Regions from separate parts of the Bradyrhizobium sp. UNPF46 genome, predicted to be linked through region 3. Evidence: predicted binding sites of a transcription regulator. Region 3 holds the regulator's gene; each other region holds the start of a gene.
What was found. The regulator PhoB, encoded in region 3, activates phosphate uptake and scavenging genes when phosphate is short. The targets are predictions, from matches to a motif close to TGTCATNNANCTGTCAT.

Region 1 (7,393 bases), on a different contig from region 3:
AGCATCAGCTCGGTGTGGTCGCGGCTGGCTTCGGTCTCGATCACAGTCGTGGTGCCGGGGGCGGCGAGGCCCGCCAGCAGCACTGCCGACTTGATCTGGGCCGAGGCAACCGGGGTCGTGTAGACGATCGGCAGTGGATCGCGCGCGCCCTGGAGGGTCAGGGGCAGACGGCCGCCCTCGCCACCTGAAATGACCTTCGCGCCCATCTTTTCCAGCGGATCGAGGATCCGGCGCATGGGACGGCTGCGAAGCGAGGCGTCACCGTCGAAAACCGCCGAGATCGGGCAGCCGGCGACGGCACCCATCACCAGCCGGCAGCCGGTGCCGGAGTTGCCGAAATCGAGCGGCGCCTTGGGTGGGGCGAAGCCGGCGACACCCACGCCATTGACCTTCCAGGCGAAATCGCCGGTGCGCTCGACCCTGGCGCCCAAGGCCTGCATGGATTTGGCCGTATTGAGGACGTCTTCGCCCTCAAGGAGCCCCGAAATCCTGGTTTCACCGACCGCGAGCGCGCCCAGGATCAGGGCACGGTGGGAGATCGACTTGTCCCCGGGGACCCGTACTTTCCCGGTCAGGGGACCGCTGGCACGCGACCGGAGCGGCCTGGTTTGGTCGGAATGGGTCACGATTGTGTCCTTGGATTCACCCGCGAGGGGCTGGGGGGCAGGTACCACATGGTCCGGGCCCCGTCACGGGCATGTCGTTCTCCCGTAATGCGCTATTGACAGCGGGCCGCCAACTAGCCAAGTGAAGCACCGCTTTTCAGACATTCCCAGGATTCCTGCCGTGGCCAAGTCAGAACTCGGAACCAAACGTATTTGCCCGACCACGGGCAAGAAGTTCTACGACCTCAACAAGAATCCGGTGATCTCGCCCTATACCGGCGAAGTCGTGCCGATCGCGCCCGTGGCGCCAGCCCGCGTGCCCCGCGGCGCCGAAGCCCGGCACGCGGCGACGGCGGATGCCACGCCGGAGCCGGCAGAGGCCGAAGAGTTGGTCTCCCTTGAGGAGGCCGATGCCGAGGAGAACACCGGCAAGGTCAAGGCCGTCGTGCCCGAGTCCGAGGACGATATCGAGGTCGATGAGACCCTCGACGACGACGATGACGATGATTCGACCTTCATTGCCGACGAGGAAGAGGGCGATGAGGACGTGACCGACATCATTGGTGATGTCGGAGGTGATGAAGAGACTTGAGATCAGCCCAGATCTGTGAAAAAGGGTGCACCGCGCGAGTCGGAAGGCTCGCCGGTCCGGGGTGATCAACCAGGTTCACGCCGGTTAAGGACTAAGGGGCCATAGCTCAGCTGGGAGAGCGCTTGCATGGCATGCAAGAGGTCGGCGGTTCGATCCCGCCTGGCTCCACCACGCTTCGCCCTTCGGGCTACGCGTGGCGCAGCCACGACGGAGCCGGAAGGGCGAAGCGTGGTGTCCGGCGTAGCCCGGAGGGCAAAGACGGACTGGTGAGATCCCCACCTAACGACGACCCAGGCGATTGCCGTCAATGTGGTACGTCTACATCATCCAAAGTGTCGAATTCCCCGATGAGGAATACATCGGCGCGACGGAAGATCCGACGCGACGGCTCCCTGAGCACAATGCCGGCAAATCTGCTCACACCGCCAAATTCAAACGGTGGAAGTTGCTCTGGTACTGCGCCCTCCCCGACAAGCTGAAGGCCCTGGCGTTCGAGACATATCTGAAGTCACACTCGGGCCGGGCCTTCTCGAAAAAGCGGCTGTGCTAGCCTACTCCCCGATCACCGCATTCAGCCGGTCCCTCAGCGCGACGATCTCGTCCTTGATCGCGACCAGCTCCGACACCGAGCAGTCCGACGCCGCCAGAATCGATTGCGGCACGGCGCGAGCCTTTTCCTTCAGGGCATGGCCCTGCGCCGTCAGCGCGATCAGCACCTGGCGCTCGTCCTCGCTGGAACGTGTGCGCTTGACGAGATGGGCCGCCTCCAGCCGCTTGAGCAGCGGCGTCAGCGTGCCCGAATCCAGGAACAGCCGCTCGCCGATGTCCTTGACCGGAACGTCGTCGCGTTCCCACAGCACCAGCATCACCAGATATTGCGGATAGGTCAGGCCGAGCCGGTCCAGAAGCGGCTTGTAGACGCGGTTGAAGGCATGCGCGGCCGAATAGACCGCGAAGCAGATCTGGTTGTCGAGCCGCAGCGGCGCGTCCGCTGCCGATGATTTTCGAGGCATGGGGAATCTCTAAAGGACCTGTCTCATTCTGGCGCCGCGCGCCGGCACATTCAATTGCGAACAATTAAATGTGAGACCGCGGAATTTCAATTGCGCACAATCTAATTGTTTGCGATATGGATCGCACCCCATCGAAACCCAAGGGAGACGACAATGTCCGTGAACGTCCTCTACAAGACCAGCGCCAAGGCCACCGGCGGCCGCGACGGCCATGCTGCAACCCTCGACGGCGCGCTCGACGTCAAGCTCACCACGCCGAAGGAGCTCGGCGGCGGTGGCGGCGCCGGCAACAATCCCGAGCAGCTGTTTGCGGCCGGCTATGCCGCCTGCTTCATCGGCGCGATGAAGTTCGTGGCCTCGCAGGGCGGCCCCAAGGTTCCCGCGGACGCCTCCGTCACCTCGACCGTCGGCATCGGCCCGCGCTCCGAAGGCGGCTTCGGCCTCGATATCGACCTCGCGGTCTCGCTGCCGGGCCTCGCCCGCGCTGAGGCCGAAGCGCTGGTCGCCAAGGCGCACCAGGTGTGCCCCTACTCCAACGCCACGCGCGGCAATGTCGACGTTCGCCTGACGGTCGTCTGATCGGAACGGCGGATTGGCTGGCCCGGGATCCCCCTCGGGCCGGCCGCTTCCGTTGATTTCCCACATCGCGGGATTGCGCGGCGGCGGCGCATGCGGCCCTACGCGGCAGACCATTGCTGGCGCAAACAAACCTCGCTAGGCCTGTGACGAAATGTCGACACAGGGGAAGCGAAGGCATGAGTTCTGAAGCCGCGGGTTCTGAAGCTGTTTTGGGTGCCATGAGCGGATTGCGCGTCATCGATCTCACGCGCGTGCTCGGCGGTCCCTACTGCACCCAGATCCTCGCCGACCACGGCGCCGACGTGATCAAGGTCGAGCCGCCTGCCGGTGACGAGGTGCGCGACTGGGGCCCTCCCTTCCACGAGGAGGACGCGGCCTATTTCATCGGCATCAACCGCAACAAGCGATCGATCGGCCTCGACCTCGCCTCCGAGGGCGGGCGCATCGTGCTGCTCAAGATGCTGGAAACGGCCGACGTCCTGATCGAGAACTTCAAGCCGGGCACGCTGGAGAAATGGGGCATCGGCAACGATGTGCTCAGCCAGAAATTCCCGCGTCTCGTGCATTGCCGGATCTGCGGCTTCGGCGCCGACGGCCCGCGCGGCGGCAATCCCGGCTATGACGCCATCATCCAGGCCATGACCGGCATGATCGCGGCGACCGGCTCGCCGGAGAGCGGGCCGATGCGGATCGGCGTGCCGCTGGTCGACATCGGCACCGGCCTCTATGCGGCGATCGGCATCCTGATGGCGCTGTCGGAGCGGCAGCGTTCCGGCAAGGGCCAGTTCCTGGAGACGACGCTGTACGAGACCGGCCTTGCCATCATGCATCCGCACACCGCGAACTACTTCATGCATGGCAAGCCGCCCTCGCTCACCGGCAACGAGCATCCCAATCTCGTGCCTTATGCGATCTTCCCGACCAAGACCGACAACATCTTCATCGGCGTCGGCAATGACGGCACCTTCCGCAAGCTCGCCAAGGAGATCGGCAAGCCCGAGCTCGGCACCGACCCGCGCTTTGCCCGCAACAAGGACCGCATCGCCAACCGCGAGGCGCTGCGCGCCGAGCTCGCCGCGGTGTTCAGCCAGCACGAGGCCGAGCCGCTGTGCAATCGCCTGCTGGCCGCGGGCCTGCCCGCAGGGCCCGTGCAGAAGATCGACCAGGCGTTGACGAACCCGCACACGATCGCGCGCGGCGATATTATCGAGAAGGACTGGTACAAGGGCGTGGCGTCACCGATCCGGCTCGACCGCAGCAAGCCGAGCCTGCGCCGGCTGCCGCCGAAATTCAGCCAGCACTCGGCGGAAGTGCTGGGCGAGTTCGGCTACTCCAAGGCCGAGATCGACGCGATGGTCGAAAAGGGCACGGTCTGCGGCCCCGAGCGCAAGCGCTGAGGCAAGAAGAGAATCGAGCGCCAGGGGTAGGTGTGCTCCCTCTCCCGCAAGCAAGCGGGAGAGGGTTTCGAGCCTGTGGCCCGAACGTCGCTTATCCAAGCATAATGCCGCACTGCGGCGCGGGCACGATAGTGCACCGCGAACGGGGCAGGCTGCCCGCTTCGTCTTCGCCTATTTGACGACTTCCCATTTGGCAGCGCTTGCTGCTTTCGTTTCTCCCGCTTACACAGTCATGTGAACGTCATATGGCGCTGCTAGCGCAAGCGCTTCTTTAGTGACGGGCAAGGGAGGTTTTCTTGATGGCTCTTCGACATTTTGGCACGGCTGCTGCTGTGGCACTCACGTTTGGTCTCGGCGCAGCGCCGGCGCTGGCCGCGACGGAAATCCAGTGGTGGCACGCGATGACCGGCGCCAACAACGACGTCATCGTCAAGCTCGCCAACGACTTCAACGCAGCGCAGAGCGACTACAAGGTGATCCCCACCTACAAGGGCAACTACGCCGACACGATGAACGCGGGCATCGCGGCGTTCCGCGCCGGCAACGCCCCGCACATCATGCAGGTGTTCGAAGTCGGCACCGCGACCATGATGGCCGCGACCGGCGCCGTGAAGCCTGTCTACAAGCTGATGGCCGAGACCGGCGAGAAGTTCGATCCGAAAGCCTATCTGCCCGCGATCACCGGCTATTACTCGACCTCGAAGGGCGAGATGCTGTCGTTCCCGTTCAACTCGTCGTCGACCGTCATGTGGGTCAACCTCGACGAGCTCAAGAAGGCGAATGTCGAGATCCCCAAGACCTGGCCCGACGTTTTCGCCGCGGCCAAGAAGCTCCATGACAACGGCCATGCGACCTGCGGCTTCTCCAACTCGTGGGTGACCTGGGTCAATCTCGAGCAGCTCTCGGCCTGGCACAACGTGCCGCTCTCGACCAAGGCCAACGGCCTCGACGGCTTCGACACCGTGCTCGAATTCAACGGCCCGCTGCAGGTCAAGCATCTCGAGAAGCTGGTCGAGCTGCAGAAGGACAAGACCTACGACTATGCCGGCCGTACCAACACCGGCGAAGGCCGCTTCACCTCGGGTGAATGCCCGCTCTACCTGACCTCCTCGGCGTTCTTCGGCAACGTCAAGGCGCAGGCCAAGTTCAACTTCACCGCCGTGCCGATGCCGTATTATCCGGACGTCAAGGGCGCGCCGCAGAACTCGATCATCGGCGGCGCCTCGCTCTGGGTGATGGGCGGCAAGCCGGCCGACGACTACAAGGGCGTCGCCAAGTTCCTGAGCTTCCTCTCGGACACCGATCGCCAGGTCTACATCCACAAGGCCTCGGGCTACCTGCCGATCACCAAGGCGGCGTACGAGAAGGCCAAGGCCGAGGGCTTCTACAAGGATCAGCCCTATCTCGAGACCCCGCTGCTCGAGCTGACCAACAAGGAGCCGACCGAGAATTCGCGCGGCCTGCGCCTTGGCAACATGGTTCAGCTGCGTGACGTCTGGTCGGAGGAGATCGAGCAGGCGCTGGCCGGCAAGAAGACCGCCAAGCAGGCGCTGGATGCCGCCGTCGAGCGCGGCAACACCATGCTGCGCCAGTTCGAAAAGACCGCCGTAAAATAAGGCGAAGGCGCCGGCAGGCCACGCGGCCTGCCGGTGCCGTCCATCATGCAAAAGCAAGCCATTTTCCAATCGAAGCTATTGCCTTACGCGCTGGTTGCGCCGCAGCTCGCGATCGTCCTGATTTTCTTCTACTGGCCCGCCCTGCAGGCGGTGATCCAGTCCTTCCTGCTCCAGGACGCCTTCGGTCTGTCGACGAGCTTCGTCTGGTTCGACAATTACATCGAGCTGTTCAGGGATCCCGCCTATTTCGAATCGATCCTGCGGACCTTCTTCTTCTCGTTCGCCATCGCGGTCTCGTCGCTGTCCGTCGCGCTGCTGCTCGCCGTCATGGCGGACAAGCCGCTGCGCGGATCGACGCTCTATCGCACGCTTCTGATCTGGCCCTATGCAGTCGCGCCGCCGGTCGTCGGCGTGCTCTGGATCTTCATGCTGCATCCCTCGCTCGGTGTGATCTCGCGCTATTTGCGCGCTGCCGGGATCGACTGGAATCCGCTGCTCGACGGCGACCAGGCCGCCAGCCTGATCATCCTCGCCGCCGCCTGGAAGCAGATATCCTACAATTTCCTGTTCTTCCTCGCGGGCCTGCAAGCCATCCCGAAGAGCGTGCTCGAGGCCGCCGCGATCGACGGCGCGCGTCCGATGCGCCGGTTCTGGACCGTGACCTTCCCGCTGCTCTCGCCGACCATCTTCTTCCTGCTGGTCGTCAACATCGTGTACGCCTTCTTCGACACCTTCGGCATCATCGACACCATGACCCGCGGCGGTCCCGGCAAGTCGACGGAGACGCTGGTCTACAAGGTCTATTCCGACGGCCTGCTCGGCGGCAATCTCGGCAGCTCCGCGGCGCAATCGGTGATCCTGATGATCATGGTGATCGTGCTCACGGGAATCCAGTTCCGCTTCGTCGAACGCAAGGTGACCTACTGATGGTCGAGGACGAGGGCATTCGGCGCTACGTCGCCCATTTCATTCTCTGGATCGGAATCGCGATCGTCGCGTTTCCCGTCTACATCGCGATCGTCGCCTCGACCCAGGACAACGCGCTGATCGCGAACGGGCAGATGTCGCTACTGCCCGGCGGTCATTTCTTCGAGACCTACTACCAGACCATCTTCGTCGGCACGAGCGGCTCGACCCGCGAGCCGGTCGGCAACATGATGCTGAACTCGCTGGTGATGGCGCTCTTGATCGCGGTCGGCAAGATCGCGATCTCGATCATCTCGGCCTATGCGATCGTGTATTTCCGCTTTCCGCTGCGGATGCCGATCTTCTGGATCATCTTCATCACCTTGATGCTGCCGGTCGAGGTCCGCATCTATCCGACCTACAAGATCGTCGCCGATCTGCACATGCTCGACAGCTACGCGGGCCTCGCGCTGCCGCTGATCGCCTCGGCCACCGCGACGCTGCTGTTCCGGCAATTCTTCATGACCGTGCCGGACGAGCTGCTGGAGGCCTCGCGCATCGACGGCGCAGGTCCTTTGCGCTTCTTCTGGGATACGCTGCTGCCGCTGTCGCGCACCAACATGGCGGCGCTGTTCGTGATCCTGTTCATCCTCGGCTGGAACCAGTATCTCTGGCCATTGCTCAT
Region 2 (7,393 bases), on a different contig from region 3:
GGTGCCGGTCGACCTCGTCATCGACCATTCCGTGATCGTGAACTTCTTCGGCGACAACAAGGCCTTCGGCAAGAACGTCGCTGAAGAGTACAAGCAGAACCAGGAGCGCTACGAGTTCCTGAAGTGGGGCCAGAAGGCGTTCTCGAATTTCTCCGTCGTGCCGCCCGGCACCGGCATCTGCCACCAGGTCAATCTCGAATATCTCTCCCAGACGGTGTGGACCAAGAAGGAGAAGATGACGGTCGGCAAGAAGACCGGCACTTTCGAGGTCGCCTATCCCGATTCGCTCGTCGGCACCGATTCCCACACCACCATGGTCAACGGTCTGGCCGTGCTCGGCTGGGGCGTCGGCGGCATCGAGGCGGAAGCCTGCATGCTCGGCCAGCCGCTGTCGATGCTGCTGCCCAACGTCGTCGGCTTCAAGCTGAAGGGTGCGATGAAGGAAGGCGTCACCGCGACCGACCTCGTGCTGACCGTGACGCAGATGCTGCGCAAGCTCGGCGTGGTCGGCAAGTTCGTCGAATTCTTCGGCCCCGGCCTCGACCATCTCTCGGTCGCCGACAAGGCGACCATCGCCAACATGGCGCCGGAATATGGCGCGACCTGCGGCTTCTTCCCGGTCGACGCTGCCGCGATCGACTATCTCAAGACCTCCGGCCGCGCGGCGCCCCGCGTCGCGCTGGTGCAGGCTTACGCCAAGGCGCAGGGCCTGTTCCGCACCGCCAAGTCGCCTGACCCGGTGTTCACGGAAACGCTGACGCTCGACCTCGCCGACGTCGTGCCGTCGATGGCCGGTCCGAAGCGTCCCGAAGGCCGCATCGCGCTGCCGTCGGTCGCCGAAGGCTTCTCGCTCGCGCTCAGCACCGAGTACAAGAAGGCCGATGAGCCCAACAAGCGCTTCGCCGTCGAAGGCAAGGACTTCGAGATCGGCCATGGCGACGTCGTGATCGCCGCCATCACCTCCTGCACCAACACCTCGAATCCGAGCGTGCTGATCGGCGCCGGCCTGCTGGCCCGCAATGCCGCCGCGAAGGGCCTGAAAGCCAAGCCGTGGGTGAAGACCTCGCTTGCCCCGGGCAGCCAGGTCGTCGCCGGCTATCTCGCCGATTCCGGCCTGCAGAAGGATCTCGACAAGGTCGGCTTCAACCTGGTCGGCTTCGGCTGCACCACCTGCATCGGCAATTCCGGTCCGCTGCCGGAGGAGATCTCGAAGTCGATCAACGAGAACGGCATCGTCGCCGCCGCCGTGCTCTCGGGTAACCGCAACTTCGAAGGCCGCGTCTCGCCGGACGTGCAGGCGAACTATCTCGCCTCGCCGCCGCTGGTCGTCGCCCACGCGCTCGCCGGCAGCGTGACCAAGAACCTCGCCGTCGAGCCGATCGGCGAAGGCAAGGACGGCAAGCCGGTGTACCTGAAGGACATCTGGCCGACGACGAAGGAAATCAACGCCTTCATGAAGAAGTTCGTGACCTCGGCGATTTTCAAGAAGAAGTATGCCGACGTGTTCAAGGGCGACACCAATTGGCGCAAGATCAAGACGGTCGAGAGCGAGACCTATCGCTGGAACATGTCGTCGACCTACGTGCAGAACCCGCCCTATTTCGAAGGCATGAAGAAGGAGCCGGAGCCGGTCACCGACATCGTCGAGGCGCGCATCCTCGCCATGTTCGGCGACAAGATCACCACCGACCACATCTCGCCGGCCGGTTCGATCAAGCTCACCTCGCCCGCGGGCAAGTATCTCAGCGAGCACCAGGTGCGTCCGGCCGACTTCAACCAGTACGGCACGCGCCGCGGCAACCACGAAGTGATGATGCGCGGCACCTTCGCCAACATCCGCATCAAGAACTTCATGCTGAAGGGTGCCGACGGCAACATCCCCGAGGGCGGCCTGACCAAGCACTGGCCCGACGGCGAGCAGATGTCGATCTACGACGCCGCGATGAAGTACCAGCAGGAGCAGGTGCCGCTGGTGGTGTTCGCCGGCGCCGAATACGGCAACGGCTCCTCGCGCGACTGGGCTGCCAAGGGCACGCGTCTGCTCGGCGTTCGCGCCGTGATTTGCCAGAGCTTCGAGCGCATCCATCGCTCCAACCTGGTCGGTATGGGCGTGCTGCCGCTGACGTTCGAGGACGGCACCTCGTGGTCGTCGCTCGGCCTGAAGGGCGACGAGAAGGTCACGCTCCGCGGCCTCGTCGGCGACCTCAAGCCGCGCCAGAAGCTGACCGCGGAGATCGTCTCCGGCGACGGTTCGTTGCAGCGCGTTTCGCTGCTCTGCCGCATCGATACGCTGGACGAGCTCGACTACTACCGCAACGGCGGTATCCTGCACTACGTGCTGCGCAAGCTCGCGGCCTGAGCATGATCCGGACCCGAAGGGCCGCGTTAGCGCAAAGTGCGGAGCGGTTTTCCGGGAAGATCATGCTCCAACAACAACCGCTAAAGTGCGCCCGCCGCACTTTAGCGCGCGAATTTGTGAACGATGGCTCACCGCGACGTGAGTAGAAGGTTAAACGAAGGCGGCCTATCACAAGGCCGCCTTCGCGCGTTTACGGCACGTTTCGGATGGGCCCGCCCGGCGGAAAACGGTCCTTTGACGGTTCTCTGGACGGATGAATGTGTCGTGCCCCGTAAGACTACGGTGACCATCAGACGATAAGATCTTCCCCCACGAGTGACGGTGTGTGACGTTCGACATGACAGCAATGACGGCCTCTCATCTGGTTTCGCGTTGGTCCGGTGCGCTCTGGTCGGGAGCTCTCGGCATCTGTGCCATCTTCGCCGTCGTCGTTCCCGCCTCCGCCGATCCCCGCGCCGTTGTCGAATTGTTCACCTCGCAGGGCTGCTCGTCCTGCCCGCCCGCCGACCAGATCATCGGCGACCTCTCCAAGGATCCCTCGGTCATCGCGCTGAGCATGCCGATCGATTATTGGGACTATCTCGGCTGGAAGGACACGCTGGCGGATTCGCGCTTCTCCGCACGGCAGCGCGCCTATTCGCGCATGCGCGGCGACCGCGAGGTCTACACGCCGCAGGTCGTGGTCAACGGTTCCACCCATGTCATCGGCAGCGATCGCGCCGGCATCGAGAGCGCGATCGGCAAGACCGACAAGGGTGTGGGCGTGATGAGCGTGCCGGTGACGATGTCGCTCGCCGGCAAGCAGATCAACGTGTCGGTGGCCGCGAGCAAGGAGCCGGCCGTCTCGCATGGCGAGGTCTGGATCTGCTCGATCGCCAAGTCGGTCCCGATCGCGATCACCCGCGGCGAGAATCGCGGACAGCAGGTCACCTATCACAACGTGGTGCGCAACCTGCTCAAGGTCGGTGACTGGACCGGACGTCAGGAAAGCTGGACGGTGCCGATCGAGAACCTGACGCGCGACGGCGTCGACGGCGCCGTGGTCTATGTCCAGGACGGCAGCCGCGAGAAGCCCGGCCCGATGCTGGGCGCTGCCTACACGTCGCTGCACTGATTTCAATTCTCTAGCGTCGTACTCACTCTCTCCCCTCATGGTGAGGAGCGCGCCCTTGCGCGCGTCTCGAACCATGCAGGCCCCGCTCGCTCGGCCTCGATGCTTCCAGGCGCCGCGCAAGAGCGCGGCCCTCAGGATGAGGACAGAAAATCTTCGCGCGGATGTTCGGAGAAACTCGTCGAGGCAGAAACATCCCGACAAAAACAAAAAAGGACCAACTTGCGTTGGCCCTCCTTGTCGCGCGTACAGACCCGATCCTGTTCGACCCCGGGGGGCTGGGGGCTGAGGAATCCGGAACCGAAAGGACCGGGTCAACGCACATGAATCTTTTCGCAATGCAGGGCGGCAGTCGCTAGGCGGAAAAGCGGCGAGACTAAGATTCTTGAGCACGATCCCGTGACGGTTCGTCGCGACAGAGTTCCACCCTGGCGTGTGTCCTGATTCGCAACCGATTCCACCGGTTGCGTGCATCGAGTTCCATCGAGGGTCTTGCGGCGAGGAACGGTTGGGGCGATCATGTATCCGTCATGATCCGCGGTTCCGGGGACGGTTTTCGCGGACGAGGGTCATGTTGTGCGATGAGGAGGCGCTTCCTATGAGTCTGATGTCGGAGGATGCCGATCCGAGCGAGCAGCGCGCGGCGGCGCGCCCCGCCGCTGCGAATGCGCAACAGGGCAGGGTGACGTTCAACCGGCTCGAGCTGCACCGTATTCTCAATCTCTACGGCCGTATGGTCGCCGATGGCGAGTGGCGCGACTATGCCATCGACTTTCTGAAGGACCGCGCGGTGTTCTCGGTCTACCGCCGCGCCTCGGAAGTGCCGATCTACCGCATCGAGAAGGACCCGCGGCTGGCGCGCAAGCAGGGCATGTACAGCGTGATCTCGGCGACGGGCCTGATCCTGCGCCGCGGCCACGAGCTCGAGCGCGTGCTGCTGGCGATCGATCGGAAATTGGCGGTGGTGTAGCCTCGCGTACGGTCGTCATTCCGGGGCGCGACGAAGTCGCGAGCCCGGAATTCGTTGGTCCATCGTCCGTGCCGTTCAATGGATTTCGGACACGTGCTGCGCGCCCCGGAATGACGAGTGAGCCCTACTTCCCCGGCACCGTGCTCCCGCCCTCGCCGAGGTCGCGCTGCATCATCACCGTGTCGAGCCAGCGGCCGAATTTCAGCCCGACATTGGGATGCGTGCCGATCATCTTGAAGCCGCCCTTGGTGTGCACGCCGATCGAGCCGGCATTGGCGGAATCGCCGATCACCGCGATCATCTGGCGGAAGCCGCGCGCCTCGCATTCGGCGACCAGCCGCTCCAGCAGCCTTGAGCCGACGCCGCGGCGGTGGAACGAGGGATCGAGATAGATCGAGTTCTCGACCGTGAAGCGATAGGCCGGCCGGGGCCGGTAGGCGCCGGCATAGGCATAGCCGGCCACGCGTCCGTCGAGGATGGCGACGAAATAGGGATAGCCGCCGTCGATCAGCGCGCGATAGCGGCGCGTCATCTCGGCAAGGTCAGGCGGCTCCAGCTCGAACGTCGCAGTGCCCTCGCGGACGGCCTGCTGATAGATGGCGGTGATGGCGGGGAGGTCGGCCTCAAGCGTGGGCCTGATTTCTGGTGCGGACATGGGAGAAGATTAGAGCCTTCCCGCAGGTGCTGGAAGGGGCTCCGGTGCTGCCCCACCCGTCATTGCGAGCGCAGCGAAGCAATCCAGAAATGCATCCGCGGAGGGACTCTGGATTGCTTCGTCGTAAGGGCTCCTCGCAATGACGGGGAGAGAGCGGTGCTCCATCCGGGATACGGGCGTGCACCTGCCCAAACAAAAACCCCGGCCTTTCGGCCGGGGTTCGTGTCCGTCCTCTCGTCTCAGAGCTTAGTCGCGCTGGCCGAGGAGCTGCAGCAGCAGCGTGAACAGGTTGATGAAGTTCAGGTACAGCGACAGGGCGCCGGTGATGGCCGCACGCTCTGCGATGTCACCGCCGGCCGAAGCGTAGCCGTAGATGTAGTCGTTCTTCAGCCGCTGGGTATCCCAGGCGGTGAGGCCCGCGAACACCAGCACGCCGACGACCGACACGATGAACTGCAGCATCGAAGAGGCCAGGAACAGGTTCACCAGGCTCGCGATGATGATGCCGATCAGGCCCATGAACAGGAACGAGCCCATCCCGGTCAGGTCACGCTTGGTGGTGTAGCCGTAGAGGCTCAGCGCGCCGAAGGTCGCCGCGGTGATGAAGAACACCCGCACGATCGAGGTGTGCGTGAACACCAGGAAGATCGACGAGAGCGAGATGCCCATCAGCGCCGAGAACACCCAGAACAGGATCTGGGCGGTCGAGGGCGCCAGACGGTTGATGCCCGCCGAGATCACGAACACCATGGCGAGCGGCGCGAGCATGAACAGCCACTTCAGGGGGCTGACGAACATCGCGTAGCCGAACGGCGTCAGGAACATATTGCCGACGCGGACGGCGTCCGCGGTCGGGACGTCAGTCACGGCAGCCATGTAGACGCCGAGCGCGGCCAGGCCGGTGATGGCGAGGCCAATGCTCATGTAATTGTAGATGCGCAGCATGTAGGCGCGCAGGCCGGCATCGACCGTCGCGGCGTCAACACGCCCGGCGGCCCTGCCGAAAGGAGAAGCGTAGTTACGGTCTAGGTCCGACATGGTCGAATTCCCGTTGGTTGGTCCGGTCCGGCATGAGGGTCGCCATGCCGCCGGTTCGTCAAATTCTATCTCGGATACCAATGCCAGCCGACTAAATTTTGGCTAACAATCCGGGCTCCGAACCCATTCGATATGTGGGAAACTAACACATTCACTGCAACCTTCCACGCGCGGCTGAATGTCGCCCTTGGCGGCAATCCTGACGCGAACCTGACGAGCAGTCGTGGTTAATCGCGGGAATCGTGCGATTCCGCATCCGAGCGGCCATCCGCTACATTTTGTCACAAATTCCGCAACACCGTGGCGGGCTTTTTGTTCAATGCCAGCAGCGTGCCTGCGAGCCCGAGTCCGACGGTGACGACGAGCGCGGCCGCGACCACTCCGGCCGCGCTGCCGGCCTGCCAGACGAAGCTCAGCGTCATCAGCCGCGTCACGATCATCCAGGCAGCTAAGCTGCCGGCGATCACGCCGAAAACCGCGGTGGCGAGCCCGATCAGGAGGTATTCGAGCGCATAGGCGCCGAGCAGCCGCAGCCGCGTCGCGCCCAGCGTCTTCAGAATCACCGCATCGTAGACCCGGTGGCGATGGCCGGCGGCGAGCGCCCCGCCGAGCACCAGGATCGCCGAGATCAGGGTCACGGCGCTGGCACCGCGGATCGCCAGTGCCAGATTGGTCACGACAGAACCGACCGTCTCCATCACCTCGCGCACGCGCACGCTCGTCACCATCGGATAGGCGGCGGCGACGTCCTTGATGATCTTGCCGTCGCCTGCCGCGGTTCCGCCCGTCTCCGTCAGGGTCGCGATGTGGGTGTGCGGCGCGCCCTTGAAGGCGTTCGGCGAGAATACGAGGACGAAGTTGATGCCCATCCCCTGCCAGTCGATGCTGCGCAGATTGCCGATCTTGGCGGGAATGTCGCGGCCGAGCACGTTGACCACGATCTCGTCGCCGAGCTTGAGGCCGAGCCCGTCGGCGATCTTCTTCTCCATCGAGACCAGCGTCGGGCCGGAATAATCGGCGCGCCACCACTCGCCCTCGACCACCTTGGAGCCCTTCGGCAGCTCGGCGGTGTAGGTCAGGCCGCGGTCGCTCTGCAGCACCCATTCCGAATCGGTGGTGGGCTTGAGGTCCTCGGCGCGTACGCCGCGCGCAGCGACGATGCGTCCGCGCAGCATCGGCACGTCCTCGACCGTCGCCCCGGGCGCGATCTTGCGCAGATACTCGTCGAACGGTGCGGCCTGCGCGCTCGGAATGTCGATG
Region 3 (7,393 bases):
TCAGAAGGCCCTCGCCGCGCACCTCGCTGACGATGTCGGGATGACGGTCGATCACGGAGGCGAGCTTCTGCTTGAGCAGCAGCGACATCTTCTGCACGTGGTCGAAGAAGCCGGGCTTGAGCATGACGTCGAGCACGGCGTTGGCCGCCGAGATCGCGAGCGGATTGCCGCCGAAGGTCGAGCCGTGCGAGCCGGGGCCCATGCCGGCGGCCGCATCCGCGGTCGCCAGCACCGCGCCGATCGGGAAGCCGCCGCCGAGCGCCTTCGCCAGCGACATCACGTCGGGCGTGACACCGGTGCGCCGATACGCGAACAGATCGCCGCTGCGGCCCATGCCGGTCTGCACCTCGTCGAAAGCGAGCAGCAGGCCCTTCTCGTCGCAGAGCTGGCGCAGCGCCTTGAGGAAGGCGGGAGGCGCAGAACGCACGCCGCCCTCGCCCTGGATCGGCTCGATCAGGATGCCGGCGGTGTGCGGGCCGATCGCCTTCTTCACGGCCTCGATGTCGCCATGCGGCACCTGGTCGAAACCATCCATCGGCGGACCGAACCCTTCGAGATATTTTGCAGAGCCGGTCGCAGCGAGCGTCGCCAGCGTACGGCCATGGAAGGCGCCTTCGAAGGTGATGATGCGATAGCGCTCCGGATCACCCTTGGAGAAGTGATGATGGCGGACCAGCTTGATCACGCCTTCCAGCGCCTCGGCGCCGGAATTGCAGAAGAAGACGAAGTCCGCAAAGCTCTCGTTGCACAGGCGCGCGGCGAGCTTCTCGCCGTCCGGGCTCTGGAACAGGTTCGACATGTGCCAGAGCTTGGTCGCCTGCTCCTGCAACGCCTTGACCAGCGCGGGATGGGCGTGGCCGAGCGCATTTACCGCGACGCCGGAGGTGAAATCGAGATAGCGATCGCCGTTGGTCGCGATCAGCCAGCAGCCTTCGCCGCGCTCGAAACCGAGGTTGGCCCTGGCGAAAACAGGGAGCAAATGCGGGGCTGCGCTGTTGGTCATGACGGTCACTTGAATGTTGCGGACGGTGCGATGCGCGCATTGCGCAACGCACCAGACCGGCCCGGAAAACGAAACGTGCCGCCTTTTAAGGGCGGCACGTGACACCATCTTATGCCCCGTGAAACCGGTGTCAATGGCAGCCGGAAAGCCTCAGGAAACGCTGATTCCGTAGTCTTGCGGTGCCGATTTTGCGGGTTTTTCGCCACGGAACATGTGGACGCGACTCGGCAGACTCTTGCGCGCGAGTCACGGCATATTGTAGCGTTTGGACTGTCAGATACGACATCTCGTGCAGCGGTTCTGATCCCAAGAGTCCTCATGTACCGGCGTAAACGTTCGGGCGTCAGTTGAGCGCCCGGCGAGCCTTAAGGGATTCCGGCGGCACGGGTTTTTCGAAGCTTAGGCATTCGCCGCAAGGGCGCCAGGACGGCAGCCGCGCGGCGAGGGAAAGGGTGCAATGACGGTTTTGACCTGGTCCGATGATCGCGTCGAGCAGCTCAAGAAGCTCTGGGAGGCCGGATTATCGGCCAGCCAGATCGCAGCTGAACTCGGCAATGTGACCCGCAATGCCGTGATCGGCAAAGTGCACAGGCTCGGTCTGTCCGGCCGCGCCAAGAGCCCTTCGTCGGCAGCGCCGCGGCCGCGCAAGGCGCGTCCCGCGCAGCACATGATGCGGGTCACCCGCCCGATCGCACGCGGCAACACTGCGCTGGCGCAGGCCTTCGAGGTCGAGGTCGAGGCCGAGCCCGTCACCTACGACAACGTGGTGCCGATGAGCCAGCGGCTGTCGCTGCTCGAACTGAACGAGGCGACCTGCCACTGGCCGGTCGGCGATCCCTCGAGCCCGGATTTCTTCTTCTGCGGCGGCAAGGCGCTCTCCGGCCTTCCCTACTGCGCCCAGCATTCGCGCGTGGCGTATCAGCCGGCGGCGGATCGCCGGCGTGCGCCGGCCAAGCCGGGCCCGCGCTGAGTTTGCGGAATTAGCTGACTGCAAGGACGGCAGCCGTCGTGCGATGACGGCTCAACACATCCGATGTCGTCCCCGCGAACGCGGGGAGCCATAACCACAGGGCGCAATTGTTGCGCGAGATGGTCACTCCGGGTCTTCGCCAAACCCCACCCTGTGGTTATGGATCCCGGGCTCGCGCTACGCGCGCCCCGGGATGACAGCTGAGCATGTGGCTGCAGCTCGCCAGACCAACCGTTCGCAACCCTCAGGTCGTCTCCGCCTTCGCGAAGCGATCGTCGAGCGCGTAGCCGGCGCCGCGGACGGTTCGGATCGGGTCCTGCTCGCGGCCGAGATTGAGCAGCTTGCGCAGGCGGCCGATATGGACGTCGACGGTGCGCTCGTCGATGTAGATGTCGCGGCCCCAGACGCTGTCGAGCAGCTGCTCGCGCGAGAACACGCGGCCGGGATGCTCCAGGAAGAACTCCAGGAGGCGATATTCGGTCGGGCCGAGGTCGATCGGGCGGCCCGAGCGCGCCACGCGGCGCTTGTCGCGGTCGAGCTCGATGTCGCCATAGGCCAGCACGGTCGCGAGCCGCTCGGGACTGGCGCGCCGCAGCAGTCCCTTCACGCGCGCCAGGAGCTCCGGCACCGAGAACGGCTTGACGATGTAGTCGTCGGCGCCGGTGGCAAGACCCCGCACCCGCTCGCTCTCCTCGCCGCGCGCGGTGAGCATGATGATCGGCAGCTGCTTGGTCTCGGGCCGGGTGCGCAGCCGCCGGCACAGCTCGATGCCGGAGAGGCCCGGCAGCATCCAGTCGAGCACGATCAGGTCGGGAATGTGTTCCTTGAGGCGGGTGTCGGCGTCGTCGCCGCGCATCACCGTCTCGACGTCATAGCCGTCGCCTTCGAGGTTGTAGCGGAGAAGCTCGGTGAGAGCTTCCTCGTCCTCAACCACCATAATGCGTGCGCCCATGGTGTCGTCGCTCCTTAAAGTCTTCAGGTATTCGGGATCGTCGTGGCGAAGGTGGTCATGTCGCCCTTCGGCCGCTTGTCGGTGATCGCCTGGCCCTCGATCATGTAGAACACGGTCTCGGCGATGTTGGTGGCGTGGTCGCCGATCCGCTCGATGTTCTTGGCGCAGAACATCAGATGGATGCAGAACGAGATGTTGCGCGGATCCTCCATCATGTAGGTGAGGAGCTCGCGGAACAGCGAGGTGCAGATCGCATCGACCTCCTCGTCGCCCTTCCACACCGCCATCGCCGCCGGCAGATCGTGCGCGGCATAGGCGTCCAGCACGCTCTTGACCTGCTGCTGCACGAGGTCGGTCATGTGCTCGAGGCCGCGGAACAGTTTCAGCGGATGGAAGTCAGTCTCGAGCGCGGCAACGCGCTTGCCCATGTTCTTGGCGAGGTCGCCGATGCGCTCGAGATCGGTCGCAACGCGCATGGCGCCGACGATCTCGCGCAGATCGACCGCCATCGGCTGGCGTCGTGCGATGGTCAGCACGGCGCGCTCTTCAATCCTCTTCTGCAGCGCGTCGAGATCGGCGTCGATGGTCACGACGCGCTGACCGAGCGCGACGTCGCGGCGGATCAACGCGTCGACGGAATCGACGATCATGCGCTCGGCGATGCCGCCCATCTCGGCGACCAGGCGAGTGAGTTCCTGGAGGTCGGTGTCGAAGGCCTTTGCGGTATGTTCGGTACCCATATTGCGTCTCCTCAGCCGAACCGGCCGGTGATGTAGTCCTGCGTGCGCCGGTCGGTCGGCGACGTGAAGATCTTGCTGGTGTCGTCGAACTCGATCAGCTCGCCCAGATACATGAAGGCGGTCTTGTCGGAGACGCGCGCCGCCTGCTGCATGTTGTGGGTGACGATCGCGATCGTGTAGTTCTCGGACAGCTCCTGGATCAGCTCCTCGACCTTGGCGGTCGAGATCGGGTCGAGCGCCGAGCAGGGCTCGTCGAACAGGATCACCTCGGGCCGCACCGCGACGGTGCGGGCGATGCACAGGCGCTGCTGCTGGCCGCCGGAGAGCGACAGGCCGGAGGCGTTGAGCTTGTCCTTGACCTCGTTCCACAGCGCGCCGCCGCGCAGCGCCTTCTCGACGCGGTCGTCCATCTCGGACTTCGAGATCTTCTCGTAGAGGCGGATGCCGAAGGCGATGTTCTCGTAGATCGTCATCGGGAACGGCGTCGGCTTCTGGAACACCATGCCGACCCGGGCGCGCAGCAGATTGAGGTCGAGCTTGGGGTCGAGGATGTTGGTCTGATCGAGCATCAGCTGGCCGGTGGCGCGCTGGCCCGGATAGAGGTCGTACATCCGGTTGAAGATGCGCAGCAGGGTCGACTTGCCGCAGCCGGACGGGCCGATGAACGCCGTGACGCGGTTGGCGCCCAGCGTCAGGTTGATGTTCTTCAGCGCGTGGTGCTCGCCGTAATAGAAGTTGAGGTTGCGCACCGTCACCTTGGCGGGCGCCTCGGGCAGCACCGGCGCCTGCGGAAGGCCACCGGAGGCGCTCATCGATACGGAAAGTTCACTCATTTTGCGGTCCTCTCGGCGCCAAGGATGCGCGCGCCAATGTTCAGGGCAAGCACGGTCAGGGTGATGAGCAGTGCGCCGCTCCACGCCAGCTGCTTCCAGTAGGCGTAGGGGCTCTGCACGAAGTTGTTGATGGTGACGGGCAGGTTGGCCATCGTCTTGTTCAGGCCGAGGCTGAAGAACTGGTTCGACAGCGCGGTGAAGAGCAGCGGCGCGGTCTCGCCCGCGACGCGTGCGGTGGCGAGCAGCACGCCGGTGATGAGGCCCGACCGGGCCGCACGATAGGCGATGCGCTTGATCACCAGCGAGCGCGGCAGGCCCAGCGCCGAGGCCGCCTCACGCAGCGGATTCGGCACCAGCAGCAGCATGTCCTCGGTGGTGCGCAGCACGACCGGGATCACGATGACGGCGAGCGCGAGCGCGCCCGCGATCGCGGAGAAGCCACGCATCGGCACCACCACCGCGCCGTAGATGAACAGGCCGATGATGATCGAGGGCGCCGAGAGCAGGATGTCGTTGATGAAGCGGATCACCGAGGTCAGGCGATCGTTGCGGCCGTATTCGGCAAGGTAGGTGCCGGCGAACAGGCCGAGCGGCGCGCCGATGCCGACGCCGATCAACGTCATGATGATCGAGCCGACGATCGCGTTGCGCAGGCCGCCTTCGGTCGAGCCCGGAGGCGGCGTGTCCGCGACGAAGATCTCGAGATTGAGGCCGGCCAGGCCGTTGTAGAGCAGCGTGACCAGGATCAGCGCGAGCCAGGTGACGCCGAAGGCGGCCGCGGCGAAGCAGAGCCCGCGGATGACGATGTCCACGCGGCGACGACGCGAATAGATCGGATTGAGCGCCATGACCTTACTTCCCCGCCTTCTTGTCCAGCCGCATCAGCATCAGCCGCGCGGCGGCCAGCACGAAGAACGTCAGCACGAACAGGAGCAAGCCGAGCAGGATCAGGCCGGACTGGTGCAGGCCGTCGCTCTCGGCGAACTCGGATGCGATCGCCGCCGAGATCGTGGTGCCCGGCGCGAAGATCGATGAGGAGATGCGGAACGAGTTGCCGATGATGAAGGTCACCGCCATGGTCTCGCCGAGCGCGCGGCCCAGCGCCAGCATGACGCCGCCGATGATGCCGACGCGGGTGTAGGGGATCACCACGCTGCGGACGACTTCCCAGGTGGTGCAGCCGACGCCGTAAGCGGCCTCCTTCAGCACCGGCGGCACCGTCTTGAACACGTCGACCGAGATCGAGGTGATGAAGGGCAGCACCATGATGGCGAGGATCAGCGCGGCGTTGAACGTGCTGAGATAGGACGGGGGACCTGCGAAGATCGCGCCCAGCACCGGGACGCCGTCGAAGATCCTGATCATAAGGGGCTGGAAGGTGTTGGCCAGGAACGGGCCCAGCACGAAGAAGCCCCACATGCCGTAGATGATCGAGGGAATGCCGGCGAGCAGCTCGATCGCCATGCCGATCGGGCGGCGCAGCCATTGCGGGCAGAGCTCGGTGAGGAAGATCGCAATGCCGAGGCCGACGGGAATGGCGATCAACATCGCGATGAAGGAGGTGACGAGCGTGCCGTACATCGGCCCGAGCGCGCCGAGCACGGGCGGATCGGCCGACGGCGCCCAGCGCTGCGTCCACAGGAAGGAGAAGCCGTATGCTTTCATCGCCGGGAACGCGCCGACGATCAGCGAGATGATGATGCCGCCGAGGATCAGCAGCACCGAGATCGCGGACAACCGCGTGATCCAGTAGAAGGTGACGTCGCCGAGCTTGAACGCGCCCAAGGCCTTGGCGCGGTCATACGGTCCGGCATCGTCGATTACATCGCTCTGAACGGCCATCTCTGCCACGCCGATCCCCTGTACCCGTTATATACGCTTGCTGTCGGTGTTGTTGTTGGTCTTGCGCTCCGGATGCGGCGCAATGCCGATCCGGAGCGGAGGTCTTTTGAGATCCCGGCGCACAGTCCGGGACCGGGGCGCTTAGCTCTTGATCTCGGCAGCCCAGGTCTTCTCGATCTGCTTGACGACGGTGTCCGGCATCGGGATGTAGTCGAGCTCCTCGGCCGCCTTGTCGCCCTTCGTGAAGGCCCAGCGGAAGAACTTGATGGCTTCCTGCGAAGCCGCCTTGTCGGTGGCGTCCTTGTGCATGAGGATGAAGGTCGCCGCCGTGATCGGCCAGGACTTCTCGCCGGGCTGGTCGGTCAGGATGACGTAGTAGCCGGGCGCCTTGGCCCAGTCGGCGTTGGAGGCGGCCGCCTGGAAAGCTTCGACGGTCGGCTGCACGGTCTTGCCGGCCTTGTTGACGAGGCCGGTATAGGTCAGCTTGTTCTGCTTGGCATAGGCATACTCGACGTAGCCGATCGAGTTCTTGGTCTGGCCGATGTTGCCCGACACGCCTTCGTTGCCCTTGGCGCCGACGCCAACCGGCCACTCGACCGCGGTGCCCTCACCGACCTTGCTCTTCCAGTCCGCACTGGCCTTGGAGAGGTAGTTGGTGAAGTTGAAGGTGGTGCCCGACCCGTCCGAACGGCGGACCACGGTGATCGCATCCGACGGCAGCTTGACGTTCGGATTGAGCTTCTTGATGGCCGGATCGTCCCACTTGGTGATCTTGCCGAGATAGACGTTGGCCAGCGTCTCGCCGTCGAACACCATCTCGCCCGGCTTCACGCCCTCGAGGTTGACCACGGGAACGATGGCGCCCATCACCATCGGCCACTGGACGAGGCCGTCCTTCTCGAGCTGCTCAGCCTTGAGCGGCATGTCGGTCGCGCCGAAGGTCACGGTCTTGGCCTGGATCTGCTTGATGCCGCCGCCGGAGCCGATCGACTGGTAGTTCAGACCGTTACCGGTCTCCTTTTTGTAGGCGTCAGCCCACTTCGAATAGATCGG

Region 1: the regulator PhoB is predicted to act here: its motif matches at 4,415-4,431, upstream of ugpB (sn-glycerol-3-phosphate ABC transporter substrate-binding protein UgpB).
Region 2: the regulator PhoB is predicted to act here: its motif matches at 3,986-4,002, upstream of UNPF46_RS36855 (DUF2794 domain-containing protein).

The regions. Positions count from the first base shown of each region.
Region 1 is NZ_LFJB01000001.1:9,690-17,082, reverse strand. Features, by position in the region: gene aroA (3-phosphoshikimate 1-carboxyvinyltransferase) at 1-626, opposite strand, end outside; gene UNPF46_RS00100 (TIGR02300 family protein) at 787-1,197, shown strand; tRNA gene UNPF46_RS00095 (tRNA-Ala) at 1,293-1,368, shown strand; gene UNPF46_RS00090 (GIY-YIG nuclease family protein) at 1,505-1,747, shown strand; gene UNPF46_RS00085 (MarR family winged helix-turn-helix transcriptional regulator) at 1,749-2,210, opposite strand; gene UNPF46_RS00080 (organic hydroperoxide resistance protein) at 2,364-2,789, shown strand; gene UNPF46_RS00075 (CaiB/BaiF CoA transferase family protein) at 2,966-4,186, shown strand; gene ugpB (sn-glycerol-3-phosphate ABC transporter substrate-binding protein UgpB) at 4,486-5,802, shown strand; gene ugpA (sn-glycerol-3-phosphate ABC transporter permease UgpA) at 5,848-6,729, shown strand; gene ugpE (sn-glycerol-3-phosphate ABC transporter permease UgpE) at 6,729-7,393, shown strand, end outside.
Region 2 is NZ_LFJB01000131.1:6,811-14,203, forward strand. Features, by position in the region: gene acnA (aconitate hydratase AcnA) at 1-2,359, shown strand, start outside; gene UNPF46_RS36850 (DUF1223 domain-containing protein) at 2,697-3,473, shown strand; gene UNPF46_RS36855 (DUF2794 domain-containing protein) at 4,069-4,440, shown strand; gene UNPF46_RS36860 (GNAT family N-acetyltransferase) at 4,565-5,095, opposite strand; gene UNPF46_RS36865 (Bax inhibitor-1/YccA family protein) at 5,342-6,133, opposite strand; gene UNPF46_RS36870 (ABC transporter permease) at 6,415-7,393, opposite strand, start outside.
Region 3 is NZ_LFJB01000079.1:2,598-9,990, forward strand. Features, by position in the region: gene UNPF46_RS28365 (aspartate aminotransferase family protein) at 1-1,003, opposite strand, end outside; gene UNPF46_RS28370 (GcrA family cell cycle regulator) at 1,461-1,973, shown strand; gene phoB (phosphate regulon transcriptional regulator PhoB) at 2,218-2,925, opposite strand; gene phoU (phosphate signaling complex protein PhoU) at 2,949-3,665, opposite strand; gene pstB (phosphate ABC transporter ATP-binding protein PstB) at 3,677-4,498, opposite strand; gene pstA (phosphate ABC transporter permease PstA) at 4,495-5,346, opposite strand; gene pstC (phosphate ABC transporter permease subunit PstC) at 5,351-6,340, opposite strand; gene pstS (phosphate ABC transporter substrate-binding protein PstS) at 6,482-7,393, opposite strand, start outside.